3 regions of the Streptomyces sp. NBC_01089 genome follow, and region 2 is predicted to be linked to each of the others. Evidence: riboswitches for the same ligand, from Rfam matches in the RefSeq annotation. Region 2 holds a riboswitch; each other region holds the start of a gene.

Region 1 (5,913 bases), 770 kb from region 2:
GCAACGGACACGGGCGCAGCCAACACGGGCGCGCACAGGAACCAGGACGGCGGTCTGCCCGATCTGGAACCACCGGCCCGGCACATGGCCGGGCTCGCCGACGCCGTCGGGGACGGGCAGCTGGGTGACCCCACGCCCTGCCCGGACTTCGCGGTCCGGGACCTGCTCGCCCATGTCTCCGGACTGACGGTGGCGTTCTGCGCCGCGGCGAAGAAGGAGTTCGGGCCGCACACCGACACCGCGCCGGGCACCGTACCCAACCCCGAGCTGGCCGCGGACTGGCGCACGGCGCTGCCCCGGCAGCTGGCGGACCTGATCGCGGCCTGGCACTCCCCCGGCGCCTGGGAGGGCGAGACGAGAGCGGGCGGTTTCACCCTGCCCGCGGTGGTCGCCGGACGGATCGCGCTCAACGAGCTGGTGGTGCACGGCTGGGATCTGGCCCGCGCGACCGGGCAGCGGTACGCCCCGGACCCGGCGAGCCTGGGTGTCTCGTACGCGCTGCTCGGGCAGCCGGACAGCCCGACACGCGCTCCGGCCTTCGGCCCGGCCGTCGAGGTCGCGCGGGACGCCCCCTTCGTCGACCGGGTGATCGGACTCAGCGGGCGCAGCCCGGACTGGAAGCCTTAGGTGCTGTGCGGGGTCCGGTGGCGGCGCAGCCTGAGGGGTGCGTAGACGACGAGCGCGGTCAGGAAGGCCACGTAATAGGCGAGGTCGGCGCCGTGCAGTGCGGAAGCCACCGGGCCGGTGTAGAGGCCGGTGTTCATGAACGGCACCGCCGCGGCGAACGCGGCGCAGAACGCCACCAGGGCGGGCCGGCCGGACCGCGTACGGACGCTCTCCGTGGTCGGGTCGACCGGTTCGCCCCTGCGGCCCCGGGCGAACCAGTCGACAGCGACGACGGCGACGAAGCCGGGGATCCAGTAGCCGACGAAGAGCAGGACGTTCTGGAAGCGCGCGGTGGTGTCGGCGGCGTGCATCCACAGCACCAGCGGGAAACCGAGTACGGCGGCGATCGCGGCCGCGACCGGGCGCGGAACGCGCAGCCCGATGGTCTGCAGGGCCAGTGAGCCGCTGTAGTCGTTCATGGCGTTGCTGCAGAGGGCGGCCAGCGCCACGGCCAGCAGCCCCAGCGCGCCGAGCACACCGCCGCCCAGCAGCCGGTCGACACCCCGGGCGGTCTGGTCGGTGAAGACGGCGGCCCCCCACAGCCCGAGCGACTGCACGGCCACGAAGGAGACGCTGACGCCGAGGAGCGTGTACCAGAACATGCGCGGGCGGGAGGTGTTCTGCGGCAGATAGCGGCTGAAGTCGCTGGCGTACGGAGCCCACGACAGCGCGAGGCTGAGCGCGATGGTGCTGGTCAGGATGAACGCGCCGGCGCGGTCGGCGCCGTGTGCGCTGCCTGCCGCGGTGTGGACGCTGTCCGGCAGCCTGAAGGCCAGGGCGACGAAAGCGGCGGCGAGTACGAAGGTCATCAGCTTCTGCAGCCGGTGGATCGCCTCATAGCCCAGTACGCCGAGCGACCCCTGCCCCAGCATCATCAGCAGCACGCCGAGCCAGAACGGCCAGCCGCAGAGCCGGGCCAGCGCGTCCCCGCCGAACAGTCCGATGAGCGCGTCCCAGGCCACCGACGACAGCCACTGCAGCAGGCCGGGCACCGTGACGGACCGGCCGAACGCGAGCCGGGCCAGGGGCAGTTGGCCCGCACCGGTGCGGCTGCCCCAGGTCCCGAGGTACGCGGTGGGCACGGCGCCGAGCAGGGTGCCCAGCACCACGGCGGCCAGCGCGGTGGGCAGGTCGAGGCCGAGGGCGATACCGACGGTGCCGGTGAAGACCCCGGTCATGGTCAGGTTCGGGGCGAACCACACGGTGAACAGCCGCCCAGGGCCGCCGTAGCGGTGGTGGCCGGGCACCGGCGCGATCCCGCGGGCCTCGATCCGCAGGTCGCCGGGCTCGGCGGGCATCCGGCCGTCGAAGACGGACTGCGGTCCGGTGGCCGGTGTGCTGCTGGGAGCAGGTGGCAATGACATGAGCGACATCCCTCCGCCAGTACTAACTGGTTCAGGTTCGGCGGGTGTGATCTCAGCCCCTGGGCGGGGCACCCCGTGTCCGTTACGCTGCAAGGCTAACGCGCGGCGTCACGCCGTCCGCGGTGAGGGTGGGCGGCCGCGCGCGGCTCAGCTGGTGAAGAAGTCGCTGACCGCTGCCGAGAACTGTGCGGGCTCCAGGGCGTGCACGGTGTGGCCGACCGGGATCGTGATGACCCTGGAGTCGGGGATCCCCGCCGCCATGTCGGGGATCCGCCCCTGCGGCATGGAGCTGTCCGGGCCGCCGGTGACGATCAGCGTCGGGGCGACGATCTCGCCGAGCCGCTCGGCCCACTCGGGGCTGGGGCGCCCGATCTCGTTCCTGATGGCGGGCACCACGTTCCAGTCGTAGTCGACCGGCCCTTCGGGACTCGCGGGTTCGGCCATCTCCCTGGGGTACGGCGGCGGAGTCTCCTCGAGGACGAGCCGCTCCACCCGGTCCGCGTGCTCCTGGGCGAGCAGATAGGCGACGACACCGCCCATGGAGTGGCCGACGACCCCGACGCGCTCCAGTTCCAGTTCGTCGAGGAACCCCAGGACGTCGTCGCGCATGAGCTCGAACGAGTACTCGTCCGGCCAGTCGCTCTCTCCGTGTCCGCGCAGGTCCAGGGCGTACACCCGCCACTCGGCGCCGAGCGCCCGGCCGGTCTCCTCCCAGGTCGCGGACGAGCCGCCGAGCCCGTGCAGCAGCACCACAGGCGCGCCGAAGGGGTCGCCCCAGGCGCGGTATGCGAGCCGTACGTCGCCGACATCGACCACGGAGTGATCGTCGGCCGCTGAGTGATCGTCCATACCGCAGACGCTACAGCGCGCGGCACGGCCCCTACGCCACGTCGCGTACGGAAGCGACTTGGCCACCTAGAGTCACATCAGGGCAAAACCCGCTATTCCCCCTGACCGGATCGAACCTGATCGCACACGATTCGCTCAACTCCCCTGTCCTCAGGGGTGTACGACCCTCCGGGCAGCTGATAGGAAAGCTTCCTAACAGAACACCGACGCACCAACTCCCCCTTGGAGGACCGGTGAAAGCCCCCCACCGCACCACCGCTGGACGCAGCAAGAGGATCATCACGCGCACCGTGCTCGGGCTGGCCCTGGTAGCCGTACCGGCCACCGCCCACGCCGCCAACGCCCCTGCGCAGCCGGTGAGTTCGCACAGCTCTCAGCAGGTGGCCGCCGCCGCGACCGGACTCGACGACCCGGCGAAGAAGGAGATCGCCATGAAGCTGGTCTCCAGCGCCGAGAACTCCTCGCTGGACTGGAAGGCCCAGTACAAGTACATCGAGGACATAGGAGACGGCCGCGGCTACACCGCCGGCATCATCGGGTTCTGCTCGGGCACCGGCGACATGCTGGACCTGGTGAAGCTCTACACCGACCGGGAGCCGGGCAACCCGCTCGCCAAATACCTCCCCGCGCTGGAGAAGGTCAACGGCAGTGACTCGCACTCGGGGCTCGGCTCGGCCTTCGAGAGCGCCTGGAAGACCGCGGCCAAGGACACCGCGTTCCAGACCGCGCAGAACGACGAGCGCGACCGGGTGTACTTCGACCCGGCCGTCAAGCAGGGCAAGACGGACGGCATCGGTGTCCTGGGCCAGTTCGCGTACTACGACGCCATCGTCATGCACGGTGACGGCGACGACAAGACCAGCTTCGGCTCCATCCGCAAGAGGGCGCTGGCCAAGGCCAAGACCCCGGCCCAGGGCGGCGACGAGACCACGTATCTCAACGCCTTCCTCGACGCCCGCGTCTGGGCGATGCAGCAGGAGGAGGCCCACAGCGACACCAGCCGGGTCGACACCGAGCAGCGCGTCTTCCTGAAGAACGGCAACCTCGACCTGCACACACCGCTCAACTGGAAGGTCTACGGGGACCCGTACAGCATCGGCTGACCGGGCTGCCGCTGCCGACAGGCGGGGCGCGTTCTGCACCAGTGGTGCGGAACGCGCCCCGTATGTCATGCCTCGGTCACTCACGCCCTGGGCGGGCACGCGCCACCGTCAGTGCAGCGCGGCGGCCGCCTTGGCGACTGCCTGCTGTGTCGCGTTGTCCTCGGCGGCCGGTTCCTCAGGGCCCTCCGGGGCTCCGGCGTCCTTCCTGCGCCCCAGGTGGTTGAAGGCCAGGTTGAGCACGATGGCCACCACACACCCGGTGGATATGCCCGAGTCGAGCACCACCAGGACGTTCTTCGGGAACGCGTGGTAGAAGTTCGGCGCCGCGATCGGGATCAGGCCGATACCGAGCGAGGCGGCGACGATCAGGGCGTTCTCACCCTTCTCCATGGCCGCGCCGCCCAGCGTCTGGACGCCGCTGGCGGCGACCGAGCCGAAGAGCACGACCCCGGCACCACCCAGGACCGGCAGCGGTACGAGGGCGATCGCGGCCGCTGCCATCGGACAGAGACCGAGCAGGATCAGGATCCCGCCGCCGGTAGCCACGACGTACCGGCTGCGCACCTTGGTCATCGCCACCAGGCCGATGTTCTGGGCGAAGGCGCTCGCCATGAAGCTGTTGAAGAACGGGCTGATGAAGCTGGACAGGGTGTCGGCGCGCAGGCCCCCTTCGATGGTCCGCTCGTCGGCCGGACGCCCGACGATCTTGCCGAGCGCCAGCATGTCGGCGGTCGACTCGGTCATACAGACCAGCATCACGATGCACATCGAGATGATGGCGGAGACCTCGAACTGCGGGGCGCCGAAGTGGAAGGGCGTCGGGAATCCGATCGGGTCGGCGTTGCGCATCGCGTCGAAGCTGGTCATGCCCATCGGTATCGCGATGAGCGTACCGACCACCAGACCGAGCAGGATGGCGATCTGCTGGAGGAAGCCGCGGAGCAGTTTCCGCAGCGCCAGGACGATCACCAGGGTGAGTGCGGCCATCCCGATGTTCTTCATCGAACCGTAGTCGGCGGCCCCTTCGGTGCCCTGCGCCCAGCCGAACGCGACCGGCAGCAGCGAGACCCCGATGAGGGTGATGACGGTGCCGGTGACGACCGGCGGGAAGAACCGGAGCAACTTGCTGAAGTACGGGGCGAGTATGAACCCCAGCACGCTCGCGACGATGATCGCGCCGAAGATCACGGCGATGCCGTCGTGTCCGCGGCCCTTGCCGATGGCGATCATCGGGCTGACACCACCGAACGAGACACCGTTGACGAACGGCAGACGGGAACCGACCCGCCAGAATCCGAGGGTCTGGAACAGGGTGGCGATGCCCGCGGTGAACAGGGCAGCCCCGACGAGGAACGAGGTCTCCTTCGCGCTGAGCCCCACGGCGGGGCCCACGATCATCGGCGGGGCGACAACTCCCGCGTACATGGCGGCCACATGCTGAAGGCCGCTGCTGAACATCTTGACGGGCGGGAGGACTTCGTCGACCGGGTGCTTCGAGGCGGTCTTTCCCGTATCCGCTGAGGTGGAGCCGGGGTCCGCGGAAGTCTCTCCGGAGGTCCCGGGTGATTCGGTGTCGGCGGCTGTTTCTGCTGCATCAGTGCGAAACCTGGGCTCGGCGGCCACGGTGGCTCCTCCGGTCGGGTACACGTCGGCGGTGACGTGGGTATCAGGGAGGTGGTGCGGAATGCAGGTGCGGCTGCGGGGGTGCGGGTGGTGCTACTGCGTTTCTGAGTCGAGTACCGGGCGGGGCACGGGGGTTCCGGCGAGGGTTTCCGGGTACGTCACCGCCCCGGAGGGCGTATGCACTCTGGGCACACACCCCCCGGTCACGGCTGCCGTGAACCCCGCTCGGGTTCGCGGCCGCCGGCCGGGGACCGTCCTCCCCGGCCGGAGCTTCTTTCGGACGTCAGGCCCGCGCGGCGATCTGCGCC
Region 2 (5,913 bases):
GCGGGCGAGCGCGACACGCTGCTGCTCGCCGCCGGACAGGGCGGCCACCGCGCGCCGCCCGGCGCCGGGCAGACCGACCAGCTCCAGCAACTCCTCGACCCGGCGGTCCCGTTCGGCCCGTGGCACGGAACGCATCCGCAGCCCGAAAGCCACATTGCTCCCGGCGTCGCGCTGTGGAAAGAGCTGATGGTCCTGGAACATCAGCCCCACACCGCGCCGGTGCACCGGCACCCCGCTCTGGTCGGCGCCGTCCAGCAGCACCCGCCCGGCGGACGCCGGCTGCAGCCCGGCCACCACCCGCAGCAGCGTCGACTTGCCGCTGCCGCTGGGCCCGAGCACACACACCGTCTCGTGCTCGGCGACCGTCAGATCCACCGCGTCCAGCGCCACCCGCTGCCCGAAGCGGACCGTCACACCGTCCAGTTGCAGCATCAGAACTCTCCCGAGCGGTCGGTACGAATGCGTTCGAGCACCAGCAGCGACACGGCGCACACCAGCATCAGAATCGTGGAAAGAGCCATCGCCTGCCCGTAGTTGAGCTCACCGGCCCGCCCCAGCAGCCGCGCCACCGCCACCGGGAGCGTCGGATTGTCGGGCCTGGCGATGAAGACCGTCGCCCCGAACTCCCCCAGCGACACGGCGAACGCGAACCCGGCGGCGACCAGCAGCGCCCGGCGCACCAGCGGCAGATCCACCTCGCGCCAGGCCCGCAGCGGCGAGGCGCCGAGGACCGCAGCGGCCTCCCGCAGCCGCCCGTCCACGGCGCGCAGCACCGGCAGCATCGTCCGTACGACGAACGGCACGCCCACCAGCGCCTGGGCGAGCGGCACCAGGATCCAGGACGCACGCAGATCGAGCGGCGGCTTGTCGAGGGTGATCAGGAACCCGAAGCCGACGGTGACCGCGGACACCCCCAGCGGCAGCATCAGCAGGGCGTCGAACCCGCGCACCAGCCGCCCGGCCCGCCGGGTGAGCGCCGCGGCCGCGAGTCCGCCGATGACCAGGGCGATCCCGGTCGCGACCACGGCGTACCGCACGGAGTTCCAGATCGCGTCGACCGGCGGTACCAGGAACGTACCGCCGCCCGCGCCCTGCGACTGGAGCGCCCGGTAGAACGCGAAGCCGTACCCGCCGGGGCCGTCGAGGGACCGTGCGACCAGCACCCCCAGGGGCAGCAGGATCAGTACGCCGATGACCGCGAGCACCCCGCCGACCAGCGCCCACTGGCCGGCGCCCGCCGGACGGCGGGAGGTCCGCGCCGGGTCGACCAGGCTCAGCGCGCTCTCCCGGCGCCGTACGGTCCAGGCGTGCAGCGCGAGGATCGCTCCGACCGCGGCGAACTGCACCAGGGTCAGCACGGCCGCCGTCGGCAGGTCGAGCAGTTCGGCGGTCTCCCGGTAGATCTCCACCTCAAGCGTGGAGAAGCCGGGTCCGCCGAGGATCTGCACCACCCCGAAGGAGGTGAAGGTGAAGAGGAAGACCATCAGCGCGGCCGCGGCCACCGCGGGCGTCAGCGCGGGCAGCGTCACCCGCCGCCAGGCGGCGAACCGGGAGGCGCCCAGGACCCGCGCGGCCTCCTCCTGGCGCGGGTCGAGCTGGGCCCAGAGGCCCCCCACGGTCCTGACGACCACCGCGTAGTTGAAGAAGACATGCGCGAGCAGGATCGCCCAGACCGTGGTGTCCAGGCGGACGCCCCACAGCTGGTCGAGCAGCCCGCCGCGGCCGAGCAGCGCGAGGAAGGCCGTCCCGGCGACGACGGTGGGCAGCACGAAGGGCACGGTCGCCACCGCGCGCAGCAGCTGTTTGCCGGGGAAGTCGAAGCGGGCGAAGACATACGCGCCGGGCAGCGCGATCAGCAGGGTCAGCCCGGTCGACGCGCATGCCTGCCAGGTGGTGAACCACAGGATGTGCAGGATGCCGGGCTCGCTCAGCACCTCGCCGATCCGCCCGAACTGCCAGGTGCCGCCCGCCTTCAGGCCGCGGCCGACGATGGCCGCGACCGGGTAGGCGAAGAAGACCGCGAAGAACACGGCGGGCACCATCATCAGCGCGAGCCCGACCGCCGCCCGGCGCCGGCCCGCCCCGGTCGACGGCCCGGGCCCGGCCTGCGCCTCGGGTGCTACTTCAGGACGATCGAGGACCACGACTTGACCCACTGGTCACGGTTCTTGGCGATCGTGGCGGGTGCGACGGTCTCGGGCCTGGTGACCTTCGCGCCGAACTCCGTGAAGACCGCGGGCTCCTTCGCGCCCTTCACCACCGGGTCCACGAACATGTTGAGCGGCATGTCCTCCTGGAACTTCTTGCTGATCAGGAAGTCGATCAGGGCCTTGCCGCCCGCCTCGTTCTTCGCGCCGCCGAGCAGCCCGGCGAACTCGATCTGCCGGAAGCAGGTAGAGGTGACGACGCCGGTCGGGGCGGTCTTCGGCCGCGGCTTGGCGTACAGCACCTCGGCGGGCGGGCTCGACGCGTACGAGACGACGAGCGGCCGGTCGCCCTTGGCCTTCTTGCCGCCGGCCGAGCCGGAGAAGTCGTTGTTGTACGCCTGCTCCCAGCCGTCGTCGACCTTGACTCCGTTGGCCGTGAGCTTCTTCCAGTACGCCTGCCAGCCGTCGTTCCCGTACCGCCCGACCGTGCCGAGCATGAAGCCCAGGCCCGGTGAGGAGGTGGCGACGTTCTCGGTGACCAGCAGGTTCTTGTACTGCGGCTTGATCAGGTCGTCGAAGCTCCTGGGCGGGGCGAGCTTGTGGTCCGCGAAGTACTTCTTGTCGTAGTTGACGCAGAGGTCGCCGCTGTCGACCGGTGTGACCCGGTGCTTCTTCGCGTCGAGCTGTACGGCGGATGCGACCTGGTCCAGGCCCTTCGCCCGGTACGGCGTGAACAGGCCGTTGCCGAGCGCCCGGGACAGCAGGGTGTTGTCGACACCGAAGAAGACGTCACCGCGCGGGGAACCCTTGCTGAGGATCTCCTGGTTGAGCGTGGCGCCCGCGTCCCCGCTCTTGAGGACGTGGACGGTGTAGCCGGTCTCCTTGGTGAACTCCTTGAGCACGGCGGGGGACGCGGCGAACGAGTCATGGCTGACGAGCGTCACGACCTTGGAGTTCTTGGCGCCCGAGCCCGAGTCGTCGGAGCCTCCGCAGGCGGCGAGCGCCGAGACGCCCAGCGCGGCGGCCAGCGCGGTGACCGTCAGCTTCCTGGTGCTGAGCGTTCTGCCGGCCGTGCGCGCTCGCTTGGTGGTGCTCACTGATTCCTCCTGGGATGGACATCCAGGAAGAGACGCGGCCCTGCCCGCGGGAGAGCGGGCAGGGCTGAACAGCTTGAGTAGTGACCGAACTTCCTACCCGGAATGACCCGGGCAAGGTCCAGAGGGTCTGCGGCATGGCCGCACTCTCAGCGCTGTGGCGCTCCCCTGTCGGAATATGAAAATGTGCGCCCCACGTTACACGGGCCCTACCGCTCGGCGGCGGCCAGCTGCCCGCAGGCTCCGTCGATCTCCTGGCCGCGGGTGTCCCGTACGGTCACGGGGACTCCGTGGGCGGCGATGGCGGCGACGAACGCCTTCTCGTCCTCCGGCCGGGACGCGGTCCACTTGGAGCCCGGCGTCGGGTTGAGCGGGATCAGGTTGACGTGGACGGGCTTGCCCTTGAGGAGCCGTCCCAGCCGGTCGCCCCGCCAGGCGTGGTCGTTGATGTCGCGGATGAGCGCGTACTCGATGGAGACCCGGCGGCCGGACTTCGCGGCGTACTCCCAGGCGGCGTCCAGCACCTCACGGACCTTCCACCGGGTGTTGACCGGGACGAGGGTGTCGCGCAGCTCGTCGTCGGGCGCGTGCAGCGAGACCGCGAGGCGGCATTTGAAGCCCTCGTCGGCGAAGCGCAGCATCGCGGGCACCAGGCCGACCGTGGACACGGTGATCCCGCGCTGCGAGAGACCGAGACCGTCGGGCTCGGGGTCGGTCAGCCGGCGGATCGAGCCGACCACCCGCTTGTAGTTGGCGAGCGGTTCGCCCATGCCCATGAAGACGATGTTGGAGAGCCGGGCGGGCCCGCCGGGCACCTCACCGTCGCGCAGCGCGCGCATCCCGTCGACGATCTGGTGCACGATCTCGGCCGTCGAGAGATTGCGGTCCAGACCGGCCTGGCCGGTGGCGCAGAACGGGCAGTTCATCCCGCAGCCGGCCTGCGAGGAGATGCACATCGTCACTCGGTCCGGGTAGCGCATCAGGACGGACTCGACGAGCGTGCCGTCGTGCAGCTTCCACAGCGTCTTACGGGTGGTGTCGTCGTCGCAGCTGATGTGGCGCACCACGCTCATCAGGTCGGGGAGCAGCGCCTCCCGCAGCTTCTCGCGCGAGGCGGCCGGGATGTCGGTCCACTCGGCGGGGTCGTGGGCGTACCGCGCGAAGTAGTGCTGCGACAGCTGCTTGGCGCGGAACGGCTTCTCGCCGGTCTCGGCCACGGCGTCCTTGCGCTCGGCGGGCGTGAGGTCGGCGAGGTGGAGCGGGGGCTTCTTGGCTCCGCGGGGCGCGACGAAAGTGAGTTCTCCGGGCTTAGGCATGGTCCATCCAGTGTCGCAGACAGCGGAGGGAGGGCCCGCCGTCCTGTGGACAGCGGGCCCTCCCTCGGTGAAGCAGCAGGTCGCAGACGTGGACGTCCGGTCTCAGGAGCCGGCCTTCAGGATCCGACGAACAGCACGAGCAGCAGCCAGACCACGGGTGCGGTGGGCAGCAGGGAGTCCAGCCGGTCCATGATCCCGCCGTGGCCCGGCAGCAGCGTTCCCATGTCCTTGATCCCGAGATCCCTCTTGATCATGGACTCGCCCAGGTCGCCCAGGGTGGCGCTGGCCGCGACGGCGAGGCCGAGCAGCAGACCCTGCCACCACTGCCCGTCGTCGATCAGGAACTGCATGCAGAGCGCGCCCGCCACCATCGCGAAGCTGACCGCCCCGAACAGCCCCTCCCTGGTCTTTCCGGGGCTGATACGCGGTGCGAGCTTGTGCTTGCCGAAGCGCCAGCCGATCGCGTATGCACCCGTGTCGCTGACCACGGTCAGCACCAGGAACGTGAGCACCCGCCAGGGCCCGTCGTCGGCGGCCAGCAGCAGCGCCACGAACGTCGCCAGGAACGGCACGTAGAAGGCGGCGAACACCCCAGCCGTGACGTCCCTGAGGTAGCCGTCCGGTGGCGCGGTCATCCGCCAGACCAGGACGGCGAGCGCCGTGAGCGCCATGGCGATCCAGGCACCCTCGGTCCCCCGCGCGTACCCGGCGACGACCATGGCGGCGCCGCCCACCGCGAGCGGTACCAGCGGCGCCTTGACGCCCTTGCGCTCATCGAGCCGGGAGGTCAGCTCCCAGAGGCCGACGACCACCGCGACCGCGATCACGATGACGAACGCGGCCTTCCAGACGAAGAGCGAGGCGATCACCACCACGCCGAGGCCGAGACCGACCCCTATCGCCGACCGCAGATCACGGCCGGCCTTCTTCTTCTCGGGAGGCGGCGGGGCCGGTGCGGGCTCCTGCGGCGTCTCGTCACGGAACGAGGGGCCACTCGGGCGAGCGGCCCCCCGGTCGTGGTCGGCACGGCCGTCATGGTCACGGCCGCCGTCTTCGGCGTCTCTGCCTGCGTCGGGCACGATGGGCATGGGCCGAGTCTGCTCAACTTCATGCTCGCCGTATGCGGGACCCGCCGGGACAGCGCCCTGGTCGGGGGCGGGTCGCCATTCCCCGACGGGATGGCCGCTCTGCGGGGCACCCCAGGAAGAGTCGTTCATCAGACCTCGAGCAGCTCGGCTTCCTTGTGCTTGAGCAGCTCGTCCACCTGCGCGACATACTTCGCGGTGGTGTCGTCGAGCTCCTTCTCGGCGCGGCGGCCCTCGTCCTCGCCGACCTCGCCGTCCTTGATCATCTTGT
Region 3 (5,913 bases), 4.2 Mb from region 2:
GGTGGTCGAGGCGGGCGACGGACTTGGCCTCCCGGATGAACCGCTCGACGAACGTGGCGTCGACCGCCAGCGCGGGGTGCATCACCTTGAGGGCGAGCACCCGGTCCAGACGGGTGTCGACCGCCCGGTAGACCGTGGCCATGCCACCGACCGCGATGCAGGCGTCCACCCGGTAGCGGCCGTCGAGCAGCTGCCCGACGAGCGGGGCCTGCGGGTCACCAAGCGTCGTATCCACGCTGGCGAGTGTACGAGTCGGCGCTGACAGGGCCTAAGCCGTCCTGGTGAATCGGCCGGGACTGAAGCCGAGCTGTGACAGGCCGGTGAGGACCGGCGTGAGGACCGGCCCGCGGACCGGTGTGAGGACCCGGCCCGCGGGTCCCGGAGGCGCTCCGGCACGGTCGGCCGGCCTCTAGAACGCCGGCCGCTCCGGATCGAGTGCCGCGCGCCCCTCCTCCGGAGACGACGCCCGGGCGAAGTGCCTGCGGGGGATCCGGCCCGCCCGGTGAGCGAGCCGGCCCGCCTCCACACCCCGGCGCATCGCGGACGCCATCAGTTCCGGCTCCTGCGCGCGGGTCACCGCCGACGCCAGCATCACGGCCGCGCAGCCGAGCTCCATCGCCAGCGCCGCGTCCGACGCCGTACCGGCGCCCGCGTCGAGGATCACCGGCACTCCGGCCCGCTCCACGATCAGCTGGAAGTTGTGCGGATTGCGGATGCCGAGGCCCGAGCCGATGGGGGAGCCGAGCGGCATGATCGCCGCGCAGCCCACCTCTTCGAGGCGGCGGGCCAGCACCGGATCGTCGTTGGTGTACGGCAGCACCGTGAAACCGTCGTCCACCAGCGTCTCGGCGGCGTCGAGCAGCTCCACCGGGTCGGGCAGCAGGGTGTGCTCGTCCGCCACGACCTCCAGCTTGATCCAGTTCGTGCCCAGGGCCTCGCGGGCCAGCCGGGCGGTGAGGACCGCCTCGCCCGCAGTGAAGCAGCCGGCGGTGTTCGGCAGCACCTTGACGGCGAGCCTGTCGAGGACCGAGAGGACCGAGCCCTGCACCGTGGGGTCGAGGCGGCGCATCGCCACCGTCGTGAGTTCGGTGCCCGACGCGATCAGTGACCTCTCCAGCACATCGAGGCTGGGCGCACCGCCGGTCCCCATGATCAGCCGGGAGGAGAACTCGGTGTCGGCGAGAGTGAAGGAATCGTCTGCCATGTCCGGATCAGCCTCCCTGGACCGCGGTGAGAATCTCGACGCGGTCGCCGTCGGCGAGCGCGGTACGGGGCCACCTGCCCCGGGGCACGACGGTCTCGTTGACCGCGGCGGCGACGCCCGACGGCGCACTGGTGAAGCCGGTGACCAGTACATCGAGGGTGGTGCCCGGGGCGATCCCACGGGGCTCGCCGTTGACCGAGACCCGCGCCTGAGGCGCGGCCACGGGCGGTGCGTCCGCCGCCGGGGTGTTCACGGGGGGCACGTTCAGTGGCACGTTCATGCGGGCTGCTCCTGTCGTACGGGCGAGAAGCGCCGGGGAGTGAAGGCGCGGGCCTCGGCGGGCAGCTCCCCGGTGGTGAGCAGTTCGGCCATCACATCGCCGGTGACGGGCGTGAGCAGCACGCCGTTGCGGTAGTGGCCGGTGGCCAGCAGGAGGCCGGGCAGCGCGCTCGGGCCGAGCAGCGGCGCGTTGTCGGGGGACGCGGGCCGCAGCCCCGCGCGCGTCTCCGTGAGCGGGAGTTCGGTGATGCCGGGTACCAGCTCATGGGCGTCGCGGAGCAGTTCGTACACCCCGCCCGCGGTGACCGTGGTGTCCCAGCCCAGCTCCTCGCTGGTCGCGCCGATCACCAGCTCGCCGTTCTCCCGGGGGACCAGATAGAGGTGGCTGCCCCGGACGACCGCGCGGACCGTCCGGCTGAGGAACGGCGCGTACACACGTGGCACCGTCAGCCGCAGCACCTGGCCCTTCACCGGGCGTACGGGCGGAAGCACCGCGTCCGGTACGCCCGCGAGCCGGCCGCTGAGGCTGCCCGCCGCCAGCACCACCTGGCCCGCGGGCAGGGCCGTTCCGTCGGCCAGCACCACACCGGTGGCCCGGCCGCGCTCCACCGTCAGTCGCTCGGCCCAGTCGCGGTGGAAGGTGACCCCGGCCCGCTCGCACGCGATGACCAGCGCCTTCGCGAGCCGCCGCGGATCGACCTGGTGGTCGCCGTCCACCCGGAGCCCGCCGCGTACACCCGGCGCGAGCATCGGTTCGAGGCGCCTGCACTCGCGCCCGGTGAGCCACTCCGACTCCAGGCCGGAGCGGACCTGGAGCGCGTGCAGCTCCCGCAGATTCGCCCGGTCGTCGAGGTCGAGCGCCACCGCGAGGGTGCCGCAGGCGCGGTAGCCCAGCTCCTGGCCCGACGCCTCCGCCAGCTCCGCGGCGAACGCCGGATAGCGGCGGGCGGACTCCAGATTCAGCCCGAGCAGGACCTGCTCGCCGTAGTGCAGTTCTGTGACGGCGGCCAGCATGCCCGCCGCGACCTGCGCGGCGCCGCCGCCCGGCTCGGGGTCGACGACGGCCGTACGCAGTCCGCGCTGCGCCGACCGCCAGGCCGTGACGAGACCGATGATCCCGCCACCGACGATCAGTACGTCCGGCAGCGCGCCCACCGTGTCGGCGTGGTGCGCCTGATGACTGGCGTGATGGGTGTGCATGGGCGTCCAGCCCCTCCCTTCGCCGGCATGACCCGGATCAGGTTCGTACGGTCGGAGGCCGTCCAGCCTCCCTCTCAGCCCGGTGCGCCCGGACTCCCGCGAGTGGTTCAGCACGGCCAGCCTAACCCCGGTCGGTGCCGCCTCGTAAGCCGTCACAGGACACCCCCTGTTCTGACGGGTCGTCAGGTGCTTAAGGTGATCGGGTGAGTGAGCCGAGGAACGTCGTCATCGCCGGCGCGGGCATGGCCGGAGTGCAGACCGCTGTCGCCCTGCGGGACCAGGGCTTCACCGGACCCGTCACGCTGATCGGCGAGGAGTCCCACCAGCCGTACGACAGACCGCCGCTCTCCAAGGCGGTGCTGCTCGGCAAGGCGGACGGCTCCGCCTTCGACGTCGACTTCGCCGCGCTCGGGGTCGAGCTGCTGCTGGGGTGCGAGGTGACCGGCCTGCGCCCGCGGGACCGGGAGCTGGACACCGCGCGCGGCCCCGTCCCGTACGGGGCTCTGGTCGTCGCCACCGGCGCCCACCCGGTCACGCTGCCCGGCAGCGAGGGCGCCCCCGGAGTTCATCTGCTGCGCACACTCGACGACGCGGGACGGCTGCGGGCCGTCCTCGCCGACCGCCGGGACGTGGTGGTGGTCGGCGCGGGGTGGATCGGCGCCGAGTTCGCGACGGCCGCACGCGAGGCGGGGTGCGCGGTGACGGTCGTGGAGGCGGCGGGCCGGCCGCTCGTCGGGGTGCTGCCGCCCGAGATCGCGGCGCCGATGGCCGACTGGTACGCCGACAGCGGCGCCGAACTCCTCACGGACGCCCGGGTGTCCCGGGTCGAACCGGGCGCCGTGGTCCTGGAGTCCGGGCGGCGGCTGGCGGCCGGGGCGGTCCTCGTCGGCATCGGGGCCAGGCCCGCGACCGGCTGGCTGGCCGGTTCCGGTATCGCGCTCGGCGCCGAAGGGTCGGTCCTGGCCGACGAACGGCTGCGCACCTCGCTCCCGGACGTCTACGCGGTCGGCGACTGCGCGTCCTTCCCGTCGCGCCGTTACGGCGAGCGGCTGCTGATCCACCACTGGGACAACGCACTCCAGGGGCCGCGCACGGTCGCCGCCGACGTGATCGGTGAGACCCCGCAGATCTACGACCCGGTGCCCTACTTCTGGTCCGAGCAGTTCGGCCGCTTCGTCCAGTACGCGGGCCACCACGCGGCCGCCGACACCCTGGTCGGGCGCGGCGACCCGGCGGGGCCCGCCTGGTCGGTGTGCTGGCTGCGGGAGGAGCGGCTGGTCGCGGTGCTCGCCGTCGGCAGGCCACGGGATCTGGCCCAGGGACGGAAGCTGATCGAGTCGGGCGCCCCGGTGGATCCGGCCCTGGCCGCCGATCCGGCCGTGCCGCTCAAGGCGGCGGTCCGCCCCCGGCAGGACTGACCGCGGCCGCCGCCGTGACCGCCGCCGTGACCGGCGTACGACGGCCCTGAAGGGCTGAGTCCGGGTATCGGCTGTCAGTGCGGGATGGCAGGCTTGTCCCGTGACCGAGATTGACGCAAAAACCGACGCTCTCATCCCCGCCTGGCTGCACCTGCCCGACATCGCCGAGATGTTCGACGTCGAGGTGACCCGTGTCCGCCAGCTGGTCAGGGACGGCACGCTGATCGCCGTACGCCGTGGTGAGAACAGGGCGCTCCAGGTGCCCGCCGCCTTCATCGACGGCACCAAAGTGGTCAAGGGCCTCGCCGGCACCCTGACGCTCCTGCGGGACGACGGCTTCAGCGACGAGGAGATGCTGGAGTGGCTCTTCACCCCCGACGAGACCCTGCCCGGCACGCCCGCGCAGGCGCTGAGCGAGAATCGCGGGACGGAGGTGAAGCGCCGGGCCCAGGCGCTCGCCGTCTGATCGAAGCGTGATCACCTCGCGGTGTACGGACCGGGCCCGTCCCGGGCCGTACACCGCGGCCCGTTGCCGTCCGTCCAGCCGTCCGTCGCCGTCCAGCCGCCGTCCCTTGGGGGGAACGCCCGATGTCCACCGCACCCGCTCCGCTGTCCGATGCCCGGCTGTATCTCTGCACGGACGCGCGCAGGCGCCAGGGCGACCTGCCCGAGTTCCTGGACGCCGTGCTGGCCCACGGCGTGGACATCGTCCAGCTGCGGGACAAGGGCATGGAGGCGGCCGAGGAGCTGGACCACCTCCAGGTCTTCGCCGACGCCTGCCGCAGGCACGGCAAGCTGCTCGCGGTGAACGACCGGGCGGATGTCGCGCACGCCATCTCGTCCGACGTGCTGCATCTGGGCCAGGGCGACCTGCCGGTCCCCGCCGCCCGCGCGATCCTCGGCCCCGATGTCCTCATCGGCCGCTCGACGCACGCGGAGTCCGAGGTGGACGCGGCCGCGGCCGAGCCCGGCGTGGACTACTTCTGCACCGGCCCCTGCTGGCCCACCCCGACCAAGCCGGGACGGCACGCACCGGGCCTCGGCCTCGTGCGGTACGCGGCGGGGCTCGCCACCTCGCGGCCCTGGTTCGCGATCGGCGGGATCGACGCGGGCAATCTGGACGAGGTGCTGGACGCGGGGGCGCGCCGGGTGGTGGTCGTCCGCGCGATCACCGAGGCGGCCGACCCGGCCGCGGCCGCCGCCGCGCTCGCCGCCCGGGTCAGGGCCCGCAGCGAGTGACGCGCAGCGGGTGGCGCGGGAGCGGCGGGACGGAAAGTGCCGGGACAGAGAAGTGTCCGATGGGTGGACAAGTATCTCGCAAATCGGGCATAAAGTCCGGGCGTGGTTGGGGGAGTGCCACGCCCTGACTAATCTGCCCGTATGGCCTCCGGCACCTCCTCCACCAGAACCGACCACGCCCGAACCGTGCGCGACCTGCTCGCGACCGGCAGGACGCTGTACTCCTTCGAGTTCTGGGCGCCCAAGACCGAGAAGGGCGAGCGGAACCTCTGGAACGCGCTGCGCCGTGTCGAGGCGGTGGCGCCCAGCTTCGTCTCGGTGACCTACGGTGCGGGCGGTTCGTCCCGCGCTGGCACGGTCAGGGCCACCGAGCAGATCGCGTCGGACACCACGCTCACCCCGGTTGCCCACCTCACGGCCGTCAACCACTCCGTCGCCCAGCTGCGCAACATCATCGGCCAGTACGCCGACGCCGGGATCCGGAACATCCTGGCCGTCCGCGGCGACCCGCCCGGCGACCCGATGGGCGAGTGGGTCAAGCACCCGGAAGGCGTGATGTACGCCGCCGACCTG

The links. Region 2 has a riboswitch for thiamine pyrophosphate ahead of OG510_RS09540 (thiamine ABC transporter substrate binding subunit). Riboswitches for the same ligand answer to the same signal wherever they lie in the genome.
Region 1: linked by a shared signal. The riboswitch ahead of OG510_RS06335 (purine-cytosine permease family protein) and the one ahead of OG510_RS09540 (thiamine ABC transporter substrate binding subunit) in region 2 are both predicted to bind thiamine pyrophosphate.
Region 3: linked by a shared signal. The riboswitch ahead of thiO (glycine oxidase ThiO) and the one ahead of OG510_RS09540 (thiamine ABC transporter substrate binding subunit) in region 2 are both predicted to bind thiamine pyrophosphate.

The regions. Positions count from the first base shown of each region.
Region 1 is NZ_CP108660.1:1,422,975-1,428,887, forward strand. Features, by position in the region: gene OG510_RS06330 (TIGR03086 family metal-binding protein) at 1-627, shown strand, start outside; gene OG510_RS06335 (purine-cytosine permease family protein) at 624-2,030, opposite strand; TPP riboswitch at 2,022-2,116, opposite strand; gene OG510_RS06340 (alpha/beta fold hydrolase) at 2,178-2,879, opposite strand; gene OG510_RS06345 (chitosanase) at 3,113-3,982, shown strand; gene OG510_RS06350 (nucleobase:cation symporter-2 family protein) at 4,091-5,605, opposite strand; gene OG510_RS06355 (8-oxoguanine deaminase) at 5,889-5,913, opposite strand, start outside.
Region 2 is NZ_CP108660.1:2,191,658-2,197,570, forward strand. Features, by position in the region: gene OG510_RS09530 (ABC transporter ATP-binding protein) at 1-432, opposite strand, end outside; gene OG510_RS09535 (ABC transporter permease) at 432-2,045, opposite strand; gene OG510_RS09540 (thiamine ABC transporter substrate binding subunit) at 2,120-3,244, opposite strand; TPP riboswitch at 3,317-3,421, opposite strand; gene rlmN (23S rRNA (adenine(2503)-C(2))-methyltransferase RlmN) at 3,451-4,557, opposite strand; gene OG510_RS09550 (phosphatidate cytidylyltransferase) at 4,674-5,774, opposite strand; gene frr (ribosome recycling factor) at 5,774-5,913, opposite strand, start outside.
Region 3 is NZ_CP108660.1:6,367,865-6,373,777, forward strand. Features, by position in the region: gene pknB (Stk1 family PASTA domain-containing Ser/Thr kinase) at 1-235, opposite strand, end outside; gene OG510_RS28600 (thiazole synthase) at 410-1,204, opposite strand; gene thiS (sulfur carrier protein ThiS) at 1,212-1,457, opposite strand; gene thiO (glycine oxidase ThiO) at 1,481-2,683, opposite strand; TPP riboswitch at 2,681-2,793, opposite strand; gene OG510_RS28615 (NAD(P)/FAD-dependent oxidoreductase) at 2,926-4,101, shown strand; gene OG510_RS28620 (Rv2175c family DNA-binding protein) at 4,202-4,567, shown strand; gene thiE (thiamine phosphate synthase) at 4,690-5,340, shown strand; gene metF (methylenetetrahydrofolate reductase [NAD(P)H]) at 5,482-5,913, shown strand, end outside.